DNA from 2 places in the Streptomyces sp. NPDC018029 genome. Region 2 is predicted to be linked to the other one. Evidence: riboswitches for the same ligand, from Rfam matches in the RefSeq annotation. Region 2 holds a riboswitch; the other holds the start of a gene.

Region 1 (7,029 bases), on a different contig from region 2:
ACCACTTCGCGATCATGTTTGAGGCGCTGTTCATCCTGACCGCGCTCGACGCGGGCACCCGCGTGGGCCGCTTCATGCTGCAGGACATGCTCGGCAACGTCTACAAGCCGTTCAGGAAGGTGAGCTGGAAGCCCGGCCCGATCATCACCAGCGCGCTCGTCACCGGCCTGTGGGGCTACTTCCTGTGGGTGGGCGTGCACGAGCCGCTCGGCGGGATCAACCAGCTCTTCCCGATCTTCGGCATCGCCAACCAGCTCCTCGCGGCCGTCGCCCTCGCCGTCTGCACCACGCTGCTCGTGAAGTCCGGACGCCTCAAGTGGGCCTGGATCACCGGTGTTCCGCTCGCCTGGGACGCGACGGTGACGCTCACCGCGAGCTGGCAGAAGGTCTTCTCCAGCGATCCGCGCGTCGGCTTCTTCCAGCAGCGCGCCAACTACCAGGACGCCATCGACGAGGGCAAGATCCTGCCGCCCGCCAAGACGATGGACGACATGCACACCGTCGTGACCAACTCGACGGTGGACGGCGTCCTTTCGGCGGCGCTCGCCCTGCTCATCGTCATCGTGATCGTGGACGCGGCTCGCGTCTGCGTCCGGCACGTCCGCAACCCCGCCGCCTCACGGCTGAGCGAAGCGCCTTATGTGCAATCGGAGTTGACCGCCCCGGCCGGGCTCTTCGCGACCGCGGAGGAGAAACGGGAACTCGCGGAGAAGCAGGAGCTCGCGGGGACGCGGGAGCCCGCCCCGTGACATGGGTGCTGCGAGGGCTGCGATGGATCCGCTGGTACGCGCGAGAGCTGACGGACGAGTCGGCGTACGACCGCTATGTGGCTCATTTGCGAAGGGACCATCCGACCGCAACCGTCCCCAGCCGCCGCGCATTTGAGCGCATGCGGACAGACCAGCAGGAGTCGGACCCCCGAAAGGGCTTCCGCTGCTGCTGAGCAGGCATATTGACTCGTCCGTTATCCGGACAGGGGTTCCATAGATCAAGACTCTCGCTTAGATTTCCCGCACGTTAAGCACGGGATAAGTGAGGGAACGGAGCCGCGATATGTCAGATGCGCCTGAAGTGAACAGACCGGTCGTCACGCCGGTCCGCGTGGTCATCGCCGTCTGCCTTGTCGCGCCGTTCGTGGCGATGCTGTGGGTGAGCTCCTACGCCAAGATCGAGCCGACCTTCATCGGCATCCCCTTCTTCTACTGGTACCAGATGCTGTGGGTGCTCATCTCCACCGTGCTCACGATGATCGCTTACAAGCTGTGGCAGCGTGACCAGCGCGCCCGCAAGGAAGGGGCGCGGTCATGAAGGACGGAGTCAACGGCGTCGCCCTCGCGGTCTTCATCTTCTTCTTCCTCGCGGTCACCGTCATGGGCTTCCTCGCGGCCCGCTGGCGCAAGGCCGAGAACGACCAGAGCCTGGACGAATGGGGCCTCGGCGGGCGGTCGTTCGGCACCTGGGTCACCTGGTTCCTGCTCGGCGGCGACCTCTACACCGCGTACACCTTCGTGGCCGTCCCCGCGGCGATCTACGCGGCGGGCGCGGCCGGCTTCTTCGCCGTGCCGTACACGATCCTCGTCTACCCGCTGATCTTCACCTTCCTGCCTCGCCTGTGGTCGGTCTCGCACAAGCACGGCTATGTGACCACCTCCGACTTCGTGCGCGGGCGCTTCGGCTCCAAGGGGCTCTCGCTGGCCGTCGCGGTCACCGGCATCCTCGCCACGATGCCGTACATCGCGCTCCAACTGGTCGGAATCCAGGCCGTCCTGGACGTCATGGGGATCGGCGGCGGCCCCGACACCAACTGGTTCATCAAGGACCTGCCGCTGCTGATCGCGTTCGCGGTGCTCGCCGCGTACACGTACTCGTCGGGGCTGCGCGCGCCCGCGCTGATCGCGTTCGTGAAGGACGGCTTGATCTATCTCGTCATCGTCGTCGCGATCATCTACATCCCGATCAAGCTCGGCGGCTTCGACGACATCTTCGCCAAGGCGGGCGAGGCGTTCTCGCAGACCAACCCGGCGACCGACAAGCCGCGGGGCGCGCTCGCGCCGCCGGAGGCCGGTCAGTGGACGTACGCGACCCTGGCGCTCGGCTCGGCCCTCGCGCTCTTCATGTACCCGCACTCGATCACGGCGACGCTCTCCTCCAAGAGCCGGAACGTGATCCGCCGCAACACCACGATCCTGCCCCTGTACTCCCTGATGCTGGGCCTGCTCGCGCTGCTCGGCTTCATGGCGATCGCGGCCGGGGTCAAGGTCGAGAACGGCCAGCTGGCGATCCCGCAGCTCTTCGAGAACATGTTCCCGGACTGGTTCACGGGCGTCGCGTTCGCCGCTATCGGCATCGGCGCGCTCGTCCCGGCCGCCATCATGTCCATCGCGGCCGCGAACCTCTTCACCCGGAACATCTACAAGGACTTCATCAAGCCCGACGCGACGCCCGAGCAGGAGACCAAGGTCTCCAAGCTGGTCTCGCTCATGGTGAAGGTGGGCGCCCTCGTCTTCGTCCTCGGCATGGACAAGACCGTCGCGATCAACTTCCAGCTCCTGGGCGGCATCTGGATCCTGCAGACGATGCCCGCGCTGGTCGGCGGCCTGTTCACCCGGTGGTTCCACCGCTGGGCGCTGCTCGCCGGCTGGGCGGTCGGCATGGTCTACGGCACGCTCGCCGCGTACGGCGTCGCCTCGCCCACGCAGAAGCACTTCGGCGGCTCGTCCGACACGATCCCGGGCATCGGCGAGATCGGCTACATCGGCCTCACCGCGTTCGTCCTGAACGTGGTCGTGACCGTGGTCCTCACCTTCGTCCTGAAGGCGCTGAAGGCGCCCGAGGGCATCGACGAGACGTCGCCGGAGGACTACACGGCGGACGCGGGCGACCCCGGTGTCATACAGGAACTCCCGAAGGCGACGGCGGGCGCCGGACACTGATCCCTGCCACCGCGCACGCGACTCGGGCCGCCGGAAAAAACCGGCGGCCCTTTGTCGTACCCGTGTTGCACACTGCGCCCATGGATTTCACGATCAGCATCAGAGAGGCACGACCCGAGGATCACGAGGCCATCGGCGACCTCACCGCGCAGGCCTATCTCTCCGACGGGCATCTGGACTTCGGAGCGGACGACCCCTATCTCGCGGTGCTGCGCGACGTGCCGTCGCGGGCGGCGGCGGCCGAGGTCCTGGTGGCCGCGGCGGACGGAAAGGTGCTCGGCTGCGTCACCTACGTACCGTCCGGCGGGCCGATGGCCGACATAGCGCGGGACGGCGAGGCCGAGATACGCATGCTGGCCGTCTCCCCCGAGGCGCGGGGCCGGGGTGTGGGCGAGACGCTCGTACGGGAGTGCGTGCGCCGCGCCGAGGAGGCGGGCCGCAGCGCGCTCGTCCTGTCCACGCAGACGTCCATGCACGCCGCCCACCGGCTGTACGAGCGCCTCGGCTTCGTGCGGACGCCCGAGCGCGACTGGAACCCGATCGAGACGGTGCCGCTGCTGACGTACGCGCTGAAACTCTAGCCGCCCCCTCTGCGGGCCGACACAAGATGTGGGCCTGCTTCAAGAGCGCGGCACAAGATGTATGCTCATGCTCGCTGTCGCCGCAGGGGAATCCGGTGCAAGTCCGGAACTGTCCCGCAACGGTAGACGTGTACGCATTTGTCGTACGCGGAGTCCGAAGACCTGCCGGCAGTGCACCCGTGCCGTCCGGCCCGGGTGCCGACCGTCCGGGCCTCGTGGAATGGGCCGGTGGACGCGGTACGCCGCCCTGCCCGGGTGCGCCCGTGTGTGCCGTCCTCTCCCCCAGGCCCAGAGCCGAGCGAGGGAGAGCTCCACGTGACCATCGCGCCTGCCGAACCTGCGTCAGCGCCGTCACAGTCGACCGCCGAGGGTACCGAAGGCACCGACGGACCCGGGGCCGCGCTGCTGCGGACCCTGACCGACCTCACCGCCGACCTCCCCGACACCGACCCCGGCCGGGTCGCCGCCGCCGCGCTGCGCGGCCGCTCGGCCCGGGCCGACGAGGCGGAGCTGCGCGAGCTGGCGACCGAGGCGGCCGCGGGGCTCATCTCGGAGGACCCTGCCTACTCCAAGCTGGCGGCCCGGCTCCTGTCGATCGGCATCCGCGAGGAGGCGGCGACACAGGGCGTGCGCTCCTTCACCGACTCCGTCGCGGTCGGCCACCGCGAGGGCCTGATCGCCGACCGCACGGCGTCCTTCGTCACCGAGCACACGGCCCGGCTCGACGCGCTGGTGGAGGCCGCGCTCGCCGACGGCGCCGACTTCCGCTTCGAGTACTTCGGACTGCGCACCCTGCACAGCCGCTATCTGCTGCGCCACCCGATCACCCGCCAGGTCATCGAGACCCCGCAGCACTTCATGCTGCGCGTGGCGAGCGGCCTCGCGGAGGACGGCAGCGAACGCGCGCTCGACGAGGTCGCCGCGCTGTACCGCCTGATGAGCCGCCTGGACTACCTGCCGTCCTCGCCGACGCTCTTCAACTCCGGCACCCGCCACCCGCAGATGTCGTCCTGCTACCTCCTCGACTCCCCGCTGGACGAGCTCGACTCGATCTACGACCGCTACCACCAGGTCGCGCGGCTCTCCAAGCACGCGGGCGGCATCGGCCTCTCGTACTCCCGCATCCGCTCCCGGGGTTCGCTGATCCGCGGGACGAACGGGCACTCCAACGGCATCGTGCCGTTCCTGAAGACCCTGGACGCCTCGGTCGCCGCCGTGAACCAGGGCGGCCGGCGCAAGGGCGCGGCCGCGGTCTACCTGGAGACCTGGCACTCCGACATCGAGGAGTTCCTGGAGCTGCGCGACAACACCGGTGAGGACCAGCGGCGCACGCACAACCTCAACCTCGCGCACTGGATCCCCGACGAGTTCATGCGCCGGGTCGCCGCCGACCAGCCGTGGTCACTGTTCTCGCCGTCCGACGTCCCCGAGCTCGTCGACCTGTGGGGCGAGGAGTTCGACGCCGCCTACCGGCGGGCGGAGGCCGCAGGGCTCGCGAAGAAGACCATCCCCGCGCGGGACCTGTACGGCCGCATGATGCGCACCCTCGCGCAGACCGGCAACGGCTGGATGACGTTCAAGGACGCCGCCAACCGCACCGCCAACCAGACGGCGGAGCCCGGCCACACCGTGCACTCCTCGAACCTCTGCACGGAGATCCTGGAGGTGACGGACGACGGGGAGACGGCCGTCTGCAACCTCGGCTCGGTGAACCTCGGCGCGTTCGTGGACCCGGCCGCCCAGGACATCGACTGGGAGCGTCTTGACGACACCGTCCGCACCGCCGTCACCTTCCTCGACCGCGTCGTCGACATCAACTTCTACCCGACCGAGCAGGCCGGCTGCTCCAACGCCAAGTGGCGCCCGGTGGGCCTCGGCGCGATGGGTCTCCAGGACGTCTTCTTCCAGCTGAAGCTGCCCTTCGACTCCCCCGAGGCGCGCGCCCTGTCCACCCGGATCGCCGAGCGGATCATGCTCGCCGCGTACGAGGCGTCCGCGGACCTCGCCGAGCGCAACGGCCCGCTGCCCGCCTGGGAGAAGACCCGCACCGCGCGCGGCGTGCTGCACCCGGACCACTACGACGTCGAGCTGACCTGGCCGGAGCGGTGGGCGGCGCTGCGCGACCGTATCGCCACCACCGGCATGCGCAACTCGCTGCTCCTCGCCATCGCGCCGACCGCGACCATCGCGTCCATCGCGGGCGTCTACGAGTGCATCGAGCCGCAGGTCTCCAACCTCTTCAAGCGCGAGACGCTGTCCGGCGAGTTCCTCCAGGTCAACGCCTATCTCGTGAAGGAGCTGAAGCGGCTCGGCGTCTGGGACGCGCAGACCCGCGAGGCGCTGCGCGAGGCCAACGGCTCGGTGCAGGGCTTCGGCTGGATCCCCGAGGACGTGCGGGCGCTGTACCGCACGGCGTGGGAGATCCCGCAGCGCGGCCTGATCGACATGGCCGCGGCGCGCACCCCGTTCCTGGACCAGGCGCAGTCGCTCAACCTGTTCTTGGAGACGCCGACCATCGGCAAGCTCTCCTCGATGTACGCGTACGCCTGGCAGTCGGGCCTGAAGACCACGTACTACCTGCGGTCGCGCCCCGCCACCCGCATCGCCCGCGCCGCCGGCGGCTCCCAGACCGCCGCCACCGCCCCCGTCCCCGCGCAGGCCACGGCCGAGGAAGCCGTCGCCTGCTCCCTGGAAAACCCCGAGTCCTGCGAGGCCTGCCAGTAATGAGCACGACGACCAACAGCGAGAAGAACCTCCTCGACCCGGGCTTCGAGCTGACCCTGCGCCCCATGCGCTACCCGGACTTCTACGAGCGCTACCGGGACGCGATCAAGAACACCTGGACCGTCGAGGAGGTCGACCTCCACTCGGACGTCGCCGACCTGGCGAAGATGACGCCCGAGGAGCAGCACCTGATCGGCCGGCTCGTCGCGTTCTTCGCGACCGGCGACTCGATCGTCTCCAACAACCTCGTGCTCACGCTCTACAAGCACATCAACTCCCCCGAGGCCCGGCTCTACCTGAGCCGTCAGCTCTTCGAGGAGGCCGTGCACGTCCAGTTCTATCTGACGCTGCTCGACACCTATCTGCCCGACCCCGAGGACCGGGCGGCTGCTTTCGATGCGGTGGAGGAGATCCCCTCGATCCGCGAGAAGGCGCAGTTCTGCTTCAAGTGGATGGACTCGGTCGAGAAGCTGGACCGCCTCGAGACGCAGGCCGACCGCCGCCGCTTCCTGCTCAACCTCATCTGCTTCGCGGCGTGCATCGAGGGCCTCTTCTTCTACGGCGCCTTCGCGTACGTCTACTGGTTCCGCAGCCGCGGTCTGCTGCACGGCCTGGCGACCGGCACCAACTGGGTGTTCCGTGACGAGACGATGCACATGAGCTTCGCCTTCGACGTCGTCGACACCGTCCGCAAGGAGGAGCCCGAGCTGTTCGACGACGCGCTCCAGACGCAGGTGACGGACATGCTGAAGGAGGCCGTCGAGGCCGAGCTGCAGTTCGCCCGCGACCTG
Region 2 (7,029 bases):
CGTCCAGCCGGGCCGCAGACCGGTGTGCTTGAGTTGAGCGCTGCGCCCGCCCTTGGCCTCGCCCGCCCCGCTTGCCTCACTCATGAATGGAACCGAACTCCGTGCACGTACTGATTCTGGGGGGAACGACCGAAGCCCGCCGCCTGGCGGAGCTCCTCTCGGCCGATGCGGGACTGCGGGTGACCAGTTCCCTGGCGGGACGGGTCGCGGCGCCGCGCATGCCGCCCGGCGAGGTCCGCGTGGGCGGCTTCGGCGGGGCCGAGGGGCTGGCGGCGTGGCTGACCGCACACCACGTGGACGCGCTCATCGACGCCACCCATCCTTTCGCCGGGACGATCTCGTTCAACGCGGCGCGGGCCGCCGCCACGGCCCATGTTCCCCTGCTCGCCCTGCGCCGCCCCGGCTGGGTCGCGGAAGACGGGGACGACTGGCATACGGTCGACTCCCTGGAGCAGGCTGCACGCGTACTGCCCGCCCTCGGCGAGCGGGTGTTCCTCACCACCGGGCGGATGGGCCTCGCGGCGTTCGCGGGCCCCGGGACGGCCGCCTTGTGGTTCCTCGTACGCTCCGTCGACGCGCCCGAGCCGCCGTACCCCTCCCGGATGGAGGTGCTCCTCGACCGGGGTCCGTTCACGCTCGACGGGGAGCGGGAGCTGGTGCGCCGCCACCGGGTCGACGTCGTGGTGACGAAGGACAGCGGGGGCGCGGCGACGGCGCCGAAGCTTGTCGCTGCGCGCGAGGCGGGGGTTCCGGTCGTGGTGGTCCGGCGCCCTGCCCTGCCGGGGGGAGTCCGCGAGGTCGCCACACCGGAGGAGGCCGTCGAGTGGGTGCGTTCCGCTGCGTGGTGAGGTGCGGGTGCGTTGTGGCCGAGCGCGCAGTTCCCCGCGCCCCTGACGGGGCGCAGCCCCGCTTTCAGGGGCGCGGGGAACTGCGCGACCAGCCCCCACGCACCCGCAGACGAAGACGCTTACCCCTCGGGATACCGCCGGGGCGTCCACACGATCTGCTCCGCGCCCCCGCGCCTCCGTACCCACTGGGTCTGCGAAGACCCGACGATCAGCAGCGTCCGCATGTCGACCTCGGCGGGGTCGAGGTCCCCGAGGCGTACGATCCGCACGCTCTCCTCGGGGCCGCCCACGTCCCGTCCGAGGACGACCGGCGTGTCCGGCGCCCGGTGTTCGAGCAGCAGTTCCCGTGCCTTGCCCACCTGCCAGGTCCGGCTGCGCGAGCCCGGGTTGTAGAGCGCGAGGACGAGATCCGCGGCGGCCGCCGCGGCAAGGCGCTCCGCGATGACCTCCCAGGGCTTGAGCCGGTCGGAGAGGGAGATCGTCGCGTAGTCGTGGCCGAGCGGGGCCCCCGCCCGGGCCGCCGCCGCGTTCGCGGCCGTCACACCGGGCAGCACCCGTACCGGAACATCCGCGTACGCGTCCTGCGAGGCCGCCTCAAGGACCGCCGTGGCCATCGCGAAGACGCCGGGGTCACCGCCCGACACGACGGCCACGCGCCGCCCGCGCCGCGCCAGCTCCAGGGCGAACTCGGCGCGTTCGGACTCCACGCGGTTGTCGGACCCGTGCCGCCGCTGCCCGGCGCGGTGCGGCACACGGTCGACATACGTGGTGTAGCCGACCAGGTCGTCTGCGGCGGCGAGCGCGCCGCGCGTCTCGGGGGTCAGCCACAGCGGCCCCGCGGGTCCCGTGCCGACCACGACGACCTCTCCGCACCGCTCCGCGGGCGGTTCCGGCGCGGGCCCGCCCGTCAGGGGCGCCACCCGGCTCGGCAGCACCGCCACGGAGAAGTACGGCACCGAGTCGGGGTCCACGTCGGCGAGGCGGCCGGTGCGCTCGCCCTCCATGGTGGCCCGCTCGACGTAGCGGGCCTCGTCGAGGCGGCCCGCGCTCTCCAGGGCGCCGCGCACCTTCCCGAACGTACGGCCGAGCTTCATGACGACCGCCGAGTCCGTCGCCGCGAGGCGCGCGGCCAGCTCCTCCTCGGGGAGCGTGCCCGGCAGGATCGTCAGCACCTCCTCGGCCTCCACCAGGGGCTCGCCGAGGCGGGCCGCCGCCGCGCTCACCGAGGTGACGCCGGGGATCACCTCGGTCGGGTAGCGGTGCGCGAGGCGCTTGTGCATGTGCTGGTAGGAGCCGTAGAAGAGCGGGTCGCCCTCGGCGAGGACGGCGACCGTGCGGCCCGCGTCGAGGTGGGCGGCGAGGCGGGCCGCGGCCTCCTCGTAGAACTCGTCGAGGGCGCCGCGGTAACCGCCGGGGTGGTCCGTGGTCTCCGTCGTGACGGGGTAGACCAGCGGCTCCTCGATGTGGTCGTCCCTGAGGTGCTTCGCCGCGATGGAGCGGGCGATGGAGCGCCCGTGCCGGGCCGAGTGGTAGGCGATCACGTCGGCGGACGCGATCACCTCGACGGCGCGCACGGTCATCAGGGAGGGGTCGCCGGGGCCGAGCCCGACGCCGTACAGCTTCCCCCGGGAAGTGGTCTCGGTGTTCACTCCGCCTCGCTCGCAATCGCGTTGATCGCCGCCGCGGCCATCGCGCTGCCGCCGCGCCGCCCTCGTACGACCAGGTACTCCAGGCCGGAGGAGTGCTCGGCGAGCGCGTCCTTGGACTCGGCGGCGCCGACGAAGCCGACCGGGATGCCGAGGACGGCGGCCGGGCGCGGCGCGCCTTCCTCGATCATCTCCAGGAGGCGGAAGAGGGCGGTGGGCGCGTTGCCGATGGCGACGACGGAGCCTTCGAGGCGGTCGCGCCAGAGTTCCATGGCGGCGGCGCTGCGGGTGGTGCCGAGCTCGGCGGCGAGGTCCGGCACGGACGGGTCGGCGAGGGTGCAGATCACGTCGTTGTCGGCGGGCAGCCGCTTGCGGGTGACGCCGCTCGCGACCATGTTCGCGTCGCAGAGGATCGGCGCGCCGTCGCGCAGCGCCTTGCGGGCGTCGGCGATCACCCGCGGGCTGTAGGCGAGATCCTTCACGAGATCCACCATCCCGCAGGCGTGGATCATCCGGACCGCGACCTGGCTGACGTCGGCGGGCAGGCCGTGGAGGTCCGCCTCCGCGCGGATGGTGGCAAAGGACTCGCGGTAGATCGCCGCGCCGTCCTTCTCGTAGTCGAACACTGTGCTCTCGCTCATCTCGTGGCCGTCGTTTTCGTGGTGTTACGTGCCGTGGTGACCGTCTCGGTCAGGGTGCTGCCCGTCACGGCCTCGGTCGAGCCGCCGGTGTGCCGCGTGACCTCGTAGCGGCCGTCGCCGGTGGCGAGGACGTCGACCCAGTCGCCGTGCGGGTGACCGCAGCGCCGCTCGCAGCCGGACCAGTGGACGGGGAGTCCGCCGGTGCCGGGCACTGCGTCGGCGCGGACGTCGGCGAGGGACTTGGCGCAGCCCGGGCGGCCGGTGCAGGCGCCGACGCCCAGCCAGGGCGAGTCGGGTGCGGTGACGTATCCGGCGGCGGCCAGCGCGGCCAGCCGTCCGCGGGCCGCAGCCCCGTCGGCGAAGCCGGGGAGCACGAAGCCGCGCCAGGGCGTGACCCGCAGCTCGTCGGCGGGGAGCGGCAGGAGGGCCCGCCACTGGGCGGCGCTCACGCGGCCGAGGCGGGCGTGGACCACCACTGCGCGGCCGACGACGCCCGGGGCGGGCGGCGCGGCGATCGGCGGCCGCGGGACGTCGGCGGGAGTGGCGGAGACGTCGGCGGGAGTGGCGGAGACGTCGGCGGGCGTCGCGGAAACGTCGGTGGGCGTCGCGGATACGCCGACCGGCGTCGCGGAGACGTCGGCCCGGGACAGTGCTCCCGCCAGGTCCGCGGTCGTCCCTTCGGGCAGTTCGCGCACCCGCCACGCCCCGTTGCCCGCCTCGCGCGCGGCGTCGAGGAAGGCCGCGGCGGCCGCGAGGGCGGCGCGCGGGACGTCGGCCCCGGCGACCCGGCAGGCGTGGCCCCCGAGACGTACGACTGCGGTCCCGCCGGATTCTGCGATCAAGGTCACATCGCCGCCGAGCCCGGCCGCATCCCCGCGGCCGTCGTCGAGGGCGAACAGGAAGCGGCCGGAGAGCGCTGTCGTCCACTCCTCCGCGCACAGGAGTCGGTCCAGCTCACGGGCCCACAACTGCACGTCGGCGTGGCCGAGTCCGTCGGTTCCCGCGAGCGGGGACGCCACCACGTTCCGCACCCGCTCGTGGCGCTCGGAGGGCAGCAGGCCGGCGTCCGCGAGCAGCCGGGAGAGCTCGCCGCCGCACGCGTCGCCGAGACCGCGCAGCTCGATGTTGCCGCGCGAGGTGACGCTGAGGTTCCCGTCCGCCAGACGCTCCGTCGCGGCCGCCAGCACGGACGTCTGATGCCCCGTCAGGAGACCGCCGGGCAGCCGGAGTCGGGCGAGGCGCCCGTCGTCCGCGAGGTGCAGGCGGAGGGCTCCGGGGCAGGCGTCACCCCGGTCACGTATGAGGGATTCGCCCTGGTCTGGGGATGGTGCTCGGGTGGGCGGCATGGCGGCGAGCATACCCACGCGGATCCGGCCGGTCGCCTCCCGAGACGGACCGTCCTGGCAGGTGGCCGCCCCATCGGCGGCGGGCAGGACTTACTATGCAGGCGGCGGGCCTCCAGCGGTCTCGGGGCAGTGGGGTGCGGGTCCGCGTCGTTCGGTGCGTGCTCTCGGCGTGCTGGGCGGAGGCCCTCGTACTGGACGTACTTGGGACTTCGCCCGGCGCGGCGAGAGGGCGTGCCGGGCGGCGTGGGCGCGTGCCACACTGCCCCGAGACCGCTGGGGTCCGCCGACGCCAGCGACGGCGTGGGTCCACCAGGACCCCAGGGAGGAAGCCCGGTGCGAATCCGGCGCGGTCCCGCCACTGTGAGCCCCACCTGTGTGGGGTGAGCCAGGAACTCCTGCCGTCCATACGACCACCCGGGGCGCGGACACCCCGAGGAAGGCCTGCGCCCGCATGCTTCTGCTGTTGTCGACCTCCGACACCGACCTGCTCAGCGCCCGCGCGGCGGGAGGCCCGGTCGACTACCGGTTCGCCAACCCGTCCCGTCTGGACCTCGACGCGCTGCCCGCCCTACTGGACGGCGTCGACCTCGTCGTCGTACGCCTCCTCGGCGGCGTCCGCGCCTGGCAGGACGGCCTCGACCAGCTCATCGCCACCGGCCTCCCGGTCGTCGTGCTCACCGGGGAACAGGCGCCCGACGCCCAGCTGATGGCGTCGTCGACCGTGCCGATCGGCATCGCCGCCGAGGCGCACGCCTACCTCGCGCACGGCGGCCCCGCCAACCTGGAGCAGCTGGCCCGCTTCCTCTCCGACACCGTGCTGCTCACCGGCCACGGCTTCGAGCCTCCCGCCGCCGCCCCCTCCTGGGGCCCGCTGGAGCGCACCGCCCGCGCCGACGTCGAGGGCCCCACGGTCGCCGTGCTCTACTACCGCGCCCACCACATGAGCGGCAACACCGCCTTCGTGGACGCGCTGTGCGGCGCGATCGAGGACGCGGGCGCCCGCGCGATGCCGCTGTACGTGGCTTCGCTGCGCGCCCCCGAGCCCGAGCTGATCGACGAGCTGCGCGCCGCCGACGCCATCGTGACGACCGTCCTCGCGGCGGGCGGCACCAGGCCCGCCGAGGCGTCGGCCGGCGGCGACGACGAGTCGTGGGACGCGGGCGCGCTGACCGGCCTCGACGTGCCGATCCTCCAGGCGCTCTGCCTGACCGGGTCGCGCTCCGCGTGGGAGGAGAACGACGAGGGCGTCTCGCCGCTGGACGCCGCGAGCCAGATCGCGGTGCCCGAGTTCGACGGGCGCCTCATCACGGTCCCCTTCTCCTTCAAGGAGATCGACGAGGACGGCCTTCCCGCGTACGTGGCCGACGCCGAGCGGGCGGCCCGGGTCGCCGGCATCGCCGTACGGCACGCACGCCTGAAGCACATCCCGGCCGCCGACAAGCGCCTCGCGCTGGTCCTCTCCGCGTACCCCACCAAGCACTCCCGCATCGGCAACGCGGTCGGCCTCGACACCCCCGCGTCCGCCGTCGCGCTCCTGCGCAGGCTCATCGCCGAGGGCTACGACTTCGGCCCCGAGGCCGACATCCCGGGCCTCGTCTCCGGTGACGGCGACGAGCTGATCCGCGCGCTCATCGACGCGGGCGGCCACGACCAGGAGTGGCTCACCGAGGAACAGCTCGCCGCCAACCCGGTGCGCATCCCGGCCGCCGACTACAAGCGGTGGTACGCGACGCTGCCGCAGGAGCTGCGGGACTCGGTCGAGCAGCACTGGGGGCCGCCGCCCGGCGAGATGTTCCTGGACCGCTCGCGGGTCGGCAACGGCGGGGACCCGGAAGGCGACATCGTGCTCGCCGCCCTGCGCCGCGGCAACCTCCTCATCCTCATCCAGCCGCCGCGCGGCTTCGGCGAGAACCCCATCGCGATCTACCACGACCCGGACCTGCCGCCGTCGCACCACTACCTGGCGGCGTACCGCTGGATCGCGGCGCCCGCGGCCGACGGCGGCTTCGGCGCCGACGCGATGATCCACCTCGGCAAGCACGGCAACCTGGAGTGGCTGCCCGGCAAGAACGCGGGCCTGTCCGCCGCCTGCGGCCCCGACGCCGCGCTCGGCGACCTGCCGCTGATCTACCCCTTCCTGGTCAACGACCCGGGCGAGGGCACGCAGGCCAAGCGCCGCGTGCACGCCACGCTCATCGACCACCTGGTGCCGCCGATGGCGCGCGCCGACTCCTACGGCGACATCGCGCGCCTGGAGCAGCTCCTCGACGAGTACGCGCAGATCAGCTCCATGGACCCGGCGAAGCTTCCGGCGATCCGCGCGCAGATCTGGACGCTCATCCAGGCCGCAAAGCTCGACCACGACCTGGGTCTGGAGGACCGTCCGGACGACGACGGCTTCGACGACTTCCTGCTGCACGTCGACGGCTGGCTCTGCGAGATCAAGGACGCGCAGATCCGCGACGGCCTGCACGTCCTCGGCACCGCACCGGCCGCCGGTGACCGCGTCAACCTCGTCCTCGCGATCCTGCGGGCCCGCCAGATCTGG

What was found. A riboswitch is a leader RNA that binds a small molecule or an ion and turns the genes downstream of it on or off. The one in region 2 is predicted to bind cobalamin.
Region 1: it holds a riboswitch for cobalamin, as region 2 does, so the genes downstream of both, ACH4D5_RS11730 (ribonucleoside-diphosphate reductase subunit alpha) here and cobN (cobaltochelatase subunit CobN) in region 2, are expected to answer to the same signal.

The regions. Positions count from the first base shown of each region.
Region 1 covers NZ_JBIRFV010000003.1:675,130-682,158, reverse strand. The annotation lists gene ACH4D5_RS11755 (carbon starvation CstA family protein) at 1-749, shown strand, start outside; gene ACH4D5_RS11750 (CstA-like transporter-associated (seleno)protein) at 746-943, shown strand; gene ACH4D5_RS11745 (DUF3311 domain-containing protein) at 1,054-1,308, shown strand; gene mctP (monocarboxylate uptake permease MctP) at 1,305-2,933, shown strand; gene ACH4D5_RS11735 (GNAT family N-acetyltransferase) at 3,014-3,514, shown strand; cobalamin riboswitch at 3,569-3,699, shown strand; gene ACH4D5_RS11730 (ribonucleoside-diphosphate reductase subunit alpha) at 3,830-6,238, shown strand; gene ACH4D5_RS11725 (ribonucleotide-diphosphate reductase subunit beta) at 6,238-7,029, shown strand, end outside.
Region 2 covers NZ_JBIRFV010000007.1:289,537-296,565, reverse strand. The annotation lists gene ACH4D5_RS22780 (cobalt-precorrin-5B (C(1))-methyltransferase) at 1-84, opposite strand, end outside; gene ACH4D5_RS22775 (cobalt-precorrin-6A reductase) at 102-848, shown strand; gene cobJ (precorrin-3B C(17)-methyltransferase) at 968-2,428, opposite strand; gene ACH4D5_RS22765 (precorrin-8X methylmutase) at 2,494-3,120, opposite strand; gene ACH4D5_RS22760 (cobalamin biosynthesis protein CobG) at 3,132-4,493, opposite strand; cobalamin riboswitch at 4,776-4,895, shown strand; gene cobN (cobaltochelatase subunit CobN) at 4,933-7,029, shown strand, end outside.